Regions from separate parts of the Mesorhizobium sp. CA5 genome, predicted to be linked through region 1. Evidence: predicted binding sites of a transcription regulator. Region 1 holds the regulator's gene; the other holds the start of a gene.
The links. The regulator LexA, encoded in region 1, represses DNA repair genes until DNA is damaged. The targets are predictions, from matches to a motif close to TGTTCNNNNTGTGTTCNG.

Region 1 (3,165 bases):
TTGACGTGGTTGACCAGGATGACCGCGACGCGATCGTCGATCAGCTCTTCTATCGTCGGGGCATCTGCGCATTCGAGCCGCAGCACCGTGCCGGACCGCGTCGATGCGACCCCTTCCGCCATGTAGAGGTCGGTCGGAAAGCTGTCGCCCTCGGCAACGATCACCGAACGCTCGGGCCGCATTGCAAGTGCCGCATGCAGGACCTTGTAGATATTGATCGAAGTCGTGTCGCAAACGACCGTCTGGCCGGGTTTCGCGCCGATCAGCCGTCCTAGCTGGTCACCTAGCTCGATGGGCATATCGAACCAGCCGGCGGTGTTCCAGGCGCGGATGAGATCCCGCGCCCATTCCTGCCTCGTGGCAGTCTCGATCTCGCTGAAGGCGTCGATCGAAGCAGCGCCCAGCGAATTGCCGTCGAGATATAGGACGCCTTCCGGCAAGACGAAGCGATCGCGCGTCGCGCGCAGCGGATCCGCGGCATCCATCGCCTCGACTTCGGCGAGATCAGGAATTCCCCTCATTGTGCTGCCGCCTCCATTTCGATCTGGCCAAGGGGGTTGTCTCACCACCCTCGGCGACAGGGCAAGAACCTTTGGTCCTATGTTAGCTGGTCCATAGACGGCGAAGACTGCGGATCGGAACTTCGCCAAGGTTGGCATTTTGGGTTCGTTTCGTTCACGGTGCCACGCGCTTACGGTACGAGCCGACGTGATCCCAACCACGGCTTCGTGATCGTGTCGGGTTGTATTTCAGCTTAAGGGGAACTCCAAAATCGAGCGGAATCAATGCCGCTGCCCCAGGAGGGGCAGCCGGCCGTCACCGGATGCGACATTGTTTCGGCAGCCTTAACAAATTCACTAAACTTTAAACGGTTGCGGAACACAACTGGAACAGATAGTGTTTGTTCTGGGTTTGTTTTTCTGATTCTGGTTTCAGAACCCGTGGGGGCCGCCGATGCTGACGCGCAAACAACATGAACTCCTGATGTTCATCCATGAACGCCTGAAGGAGAGCGGGATTCCTCCATCATTCGATGAGATGAAGGAGGCGCTCGACCTTGCCTCCAAGTCCGGCATCCACCGGCTGATCACGGCGCTGGAAGAACGCGGCTTCATTCGCCGGCTGCCGAATCGGGCGCGCGCGCTGGAAGTGCTGCGCCTGCCCGACTCGATCGCGCCTGGCCTGAATGCCGCGAAGAAGTTTTCGCCGAGCGTCATCCAGGGCGGCCAAGGCAATCTCAGTCGCCAGATCAAGCCGACGACTCCATCACGCACCCCGACGCCAAGCAATGACGACGAGGCCGCGGCGGCCGTATCCATTCCGGTGATGGGCCGCATCGCCGCCGGCGTGCCGATTGACGCCATCCAGCACCAGACGCATTCGATCTCGGTGCCGCCGGACATGATCATGGGCGGCGAGCATTACGCGTTGGAGGTCAAGGGCGACTCGATGATCGAGGCCGGCATCTTCGACGGCGACACCGTCATCATCCGCAATGCGAACACGGCAAGCCCGGGTGAGATCGTGGTGGCGCTGGTCGACGATGAGGAGGCGACGCTTAAGCGTTTCCGCCGCAAGGGTGCCTCGATCGCGCTCGAGGCCGCCAACCCGGCCTATGAGACCCGGATCTTCGGACCGGATCGGGTCAAGGTTCAGGGCAAGCTCGTCGGACTTATCCGCCGCTACTGAGCAGAACTGCCCGGCCTTCTTCGCCCGAACGACAATCTATTGGGCCGGTGCGGCGGCTGGTTTTTCCGGCTGCTTATAGGGCGCCAGTCCCCTCGCCTCGCGCGTGTATTTCCGCTGCTCGTGCCAGGGTCGGTATGGTTCTACGACCGCGTAGCGGACGGTTGGCCGCGCGGTTGCCGATTGCGGATCGAAGAAAACGGCGGCGCTGCCGTCGCGCGCCAGCTGCCGCTTGGTGACGACGAGCACACGCGGATCGCGGCACGGGTTATAGGCCGTGGCGTCGTTGATGACGATGAGGTCGGCGAAGCCGCAGGCCGGCCGGGCGGTGTCGCGGGTCTCGGCGAGCGCGACGATCGCGCCGGAAGGATGCCGACCGATGCAGAGATCGCCGCTGCAATAGAAGGGCGAGCCGGGCGGCAGGTCGGCGGGATCGGCAATGTCCAGCGTATCTTTGGCGAACCTTTCTGGCGGCACGATCTCCTCGGCTTTCAGCGCCCGTTTCCAGTTGTCGGTGGTGAACTCGTTGGAGCGTTCGCGATTGACGGCAAGCTCGCCGCCGCCGATCGGCATCGCCACCAGATGCGCATCCTCCGAGATAAGCACGTCCGGTGTGCGGACGTGCGGAATGGCCAGCAGCGCAGCGAGCGCGAAAGGTACGGCGGCAAGCCTCAGCCAAGTGGTAGCCATGGTCGCGATGACCAGCGCGACCGTCGCCAGCAGCACCGACTGGATCGAGATCAGCCCCACGGCGTCGACCGGTGAGCGCTCGGAAATCCATGCCGAAATGGCGATCATCGCCGTCAGGCCTTTGCCCATGACAAAGAGGAAGGGACCGTCTAAGCCGAAGGGCATGGCCAGCGCGCTCAGCACGGCGAACGGCATGACGACCAATGAGACGATCGGCATGACCGCCAGATTGGCCAGCAGGCTGAGCGGCGACACCCGCTGGAAGTGCCAGATGGCAAACAACAATGTTGCGCTGCCCGCGATGAGCGACGTCACGGCGGCGCCACCCGCTCCAATCGCCAGTTTTCGCGATAAGAACCCGAGAAACGAACGCTTTGCCGGCGGCGCGGTCGTTTTGCCGGCGCGATAGTCGGCAAAGCCGGCATAGGCGCCGACCAGGGCGGCGGTGGCGGCGAAGGACATCTGGAAGCTCGGGCCGACCACTTCATGCGGCGAGACCAGGATGACGGCGATGGCAGAGATCGCCAGGTTGCGCATGGTCAGCGCCGCGCGGTCGAAAAGCACGGCGACCAGCATCACGCCAAGCATGATGAAGCTTCGCTCGGCCGCCACCACGATGCCGGAGATCACGAGATAGGCGGCGATCGACGCCAGCGCGATGCCAGCGGCATATTTCTTCACCGGCCGGCGCGACGAGAAGTCCGGAAACAGCGCGAAGGCGCCGCGCAAAAGCACCATGATCGTGCCGGCGACCAGCGCCATATGCAGGCCGGAGATCGAAATGATGTG
Region 2 (3,165 bases), on a different contig from region 1:
ATGGGGATGCGCATGGCGCGCGCCGTGTCATGGATCTGGCGGATGGTGGCTTCGCCCAACCCGCGCTTCGGCACGTTGACGATGCGCTCGAAGGCGAGGTCGTCGCCGCCATTGGCGACGACGCGGAAGAAGGCCAATGCATCGCGGATTTCCAGGCGCTCGTAGAAGCGCGGGCCGCCGATGACGCGGTAGTTCAAGCCAAGCGTGATGAAGCGGTCTTCGAAGGCGCGCATCTGGAAGGAGGCGCGCACCAGGATCGCCATGTCGTTGAGATTATGCTTCTGGCGCTGGTAGGCCTCGATCGCGTCGCCGATGGCCCTGGCCTCTTCCTCCGAGTCCCAGGCGGCGTGGACGTGAACCTTGTCGTCCTCGGGGTCGTCGCGGTCGGTGAACAGCGTCTTGCCGAAGCGGCCCTCATTGTGGGCGATGAGGTGCGAGGCCGCGCCCAGAATATGCGCGGTGGACCGGTAGTTGCGCTCCAGCCGGATGATGGTGGCGCCCGGAAAATCCTTGTCGAAGCGCAGGATGTTGTCGACCTCGGCGCCGCGCCAGCCATAGATCGACTGGTCGTCGTCGCCGACGCAGCAAATATTTACGCTCACGGGCTGTTCCGCGCCTGCCGGCGCGGGCCCTCCGCGGGGGCCTCGCAACGGCTCGGACGCCCAATCGGGCTTGCGGCCTTCGGCCGAAACGTCCCATTCATCGCTGGAGGCTAACGGCTCCTCTCCGGGAATTGGTGGTCTGTAGTGACCACCTTCTGTTCTATCGATAGATTTCGATGCGCTCGGTGCGCGGCCGCCCGGGGCCCCATTTCTCGGAGTCCCCGGCCGCTGCGCCAGGAGCCGCAGCCACATGTATTGCGCGGTGTTGGTGTCCTGGTACTCGTCGACAAGGATGTATTTGAACTTGCGGTGGTAATCCTTCAGCACGTCCGGATAGGCGCGGAAGATGCGGATCGGATGATAGAGCAGGTCGCCGAAGTCGCAGGAATTCAGCGTCTGCAGCCGTTCCTGGTAGGCCTTGTAGAGCTGGCGGCCCTTGCCATTGCCGAAGCTGCGCGCATCGCCTTCCGCTATTTCGTCGGGGCCGAGGCCCTTGTTCTTCCAGTTGTCGAGCATCTGGGCGAAGGTCTTGGCCGGCCAACGCTTGTCGTCCAGCCCTTCGGCCTGGATCAACTGCTTGATCAGCCGCACCACGTCGTCGGTGTCGAGAATGGTGAAGTCCGATTTCAGCCCGGCAAGCTCGGCGTGGCGCCGAAGCAGCTTCACGCCGATCGAGTGGAAGGTGCCGAGCCACGGCATGCCCTCCACATTGCCTTCGCCGATCAGGATGCCGATGCGCTGCTTCATCTCGCGCGCGGCCTTGTTGGTGAAGGTGACAGCCAGGATCTGCGAGGGGAAGGCCCTGCCGGTGGCAAGGATATGGGCAATGCGCGTGGTGAGCACCCGCGTCTTGCCTGTGCCTGCGCCGGCAAGCACCAGAACCGGGCCCTCCGTCGTTTCGACGGCGAGACGCTGCTCCGGGTTCAGGCCCTTCAGATAATCGGGCACGCCGTTCTGCCCGCTGCGCGCCGCCATGGCGCGCGCGGCTATGCCGGATGGAGCCGCTGCCGGCCGCGCATTCGGTTCATCGAAAAAAGGCATGTCCTCGGAAAAGCCCGACATCGCCCCCGAATGTAGTGATTCGGCAGCGAAAGACCAGAACTGTCTACGTTTTGTTCTAGTTTCGCGTGTCTGCCCCCAACTTGACAGCCGGAGCGAGCGAGGGAAAGCTGCCGGCAGGGCAGGGACGGCGCGCCGTCGCCTCAGAGCGGCCGCAAAGGCGCAACAGTCGAAGGAGCACCGTCTTGGCTGTCACCATCACCTCCCTCGTCCTCTTCCTCATCGGTCTCATTCTCGGCGGCGGCGGCGTCTGGCTCATCGCACTGGGCGGCAGTTGGTACTACCTGATCGCCGGCCTGGTCTTCCTGATCACCGCCTGGCTGCTGTTCAGGCGCAGGTCGACCTCGCTCTGGCTCTACGCGCTGTTCGTGCTTGCCACTTTATGCTGGGCGGTGTGGGAAATCGGCTTCGACTGGTGGCAGCTCGGTCCGCGCGGCGGCGTCATCGTGCTCATTGCCCTGTGGCTTTTGACGCCGTGGGCAAGGCGGGGGCTGCGGGGGCCGGACGGACGCGCGCCGCTGATCCTGGCCGTGCTCGCCTCGCTCGCGGTCGCCGGTTATTCGATGACCGCCGATCCCATGGATATCGGCGGCACGCTGGGCACCGAAAAGGCGGCGACGGCCGCCAATCTCGGCGGCGACATCCCGGCCGGCGAGTGGCAGTTCTACGGCCGCACGCCTTTCGGTCAGCGCTATTCGCCGCTCGACCAGATCACGCCGGACAACGTCGCCAAGCTGCAGCCTGCCTGGACCTATCGCACCGGCGACCTGAAAGGCCCCGACGATATCGGCGAGACGACCTATCAGGTGACGCCGCTGAAGATCGGCGATGCGCTGTTCATTTGCACCCCGCATAATTTCGCCATCGCCATCGATGCCGCGAGCGGCAAGGAGAAGTGGCGCTACGATCCGAAGATCAAGCTCGACCCCAACCGCCAGCACCAGACCTGCCGGGGCGTGTCCTATTATGCCGACGCCAAGATCGCCGCCGGCCAGCCTTGCGCCGCGCGCATCTATCTGCCGACCTCCGACGCCCGGCTGATCGCGCTCGATGCCGCGAACGGGCAGGTGTGTCCGTCCTTCGCCGAGGCCGGCACGCTGAACCTGATGGCCAACATGCCCTATCCGAAGTCGGGCTATTACTATTCGACGTCGGCGCCACTGATCGTCGCCGGCAAGATCATCGTCGGCGGCGCGGTCAACGACAATTATTCGACCGAGGAACCGTCCGGCGTCATCCGCGCCTTCGACGCCGGCACCGGCGCGCTCCTATGGAATTGGGATTCCGGCAATCCGGACGTGACGACGCCGCTGCCCGCCGGGCAAACCTACACCCACAACTCGCCCAACATGTGGTCGACGGCGAGCGCCGACGAGAAGCTGGGACTGCTCTACGTTCCGCTCGGCAACCAGACGCCGGACCAGCTCGGCATGGGCCGCAGCGCCAATGTCGAGAAATTCTCCTCCTCGATCACCGCGCTCGATCTCAACACCGGGCAATTGCG

Region 2: LB529_RS11530 (ATP-dependent helicase) is a predicted target of LexA. The motif match lies at 1,705-1,722, and genes of this name have one in related genera.

The regions. Positions count from the first base shown of each region.
Region 1 is NZ_JAIUHJ010000003.1:171,422-174,586, reverse strand. Features, by position in the region: gene kynU (kynureninase) at 1-521, opposite strand, end outside; gene lexA (transcriptional repressor LexA) at 955-1,689, shown strand; gene LB529_RS05710 (ComEC/Rec2 family competence protein) at 1,726-3,165, opposite strand, start outside.
Region 2 is NZ_JAIUHJ010000007.1:119,367-122,531, reverse strand. Features, by position in the region: gene LB529_RS11530 (ATP-dependent helicase) at 1-1,664, opposite strand, end outside; gene LB529_RS11525 (glucose/quinate/shikimate family membrane-bound PQQ-dependent dehydrogenase) at 1,847-3,165, shown strand, end outside.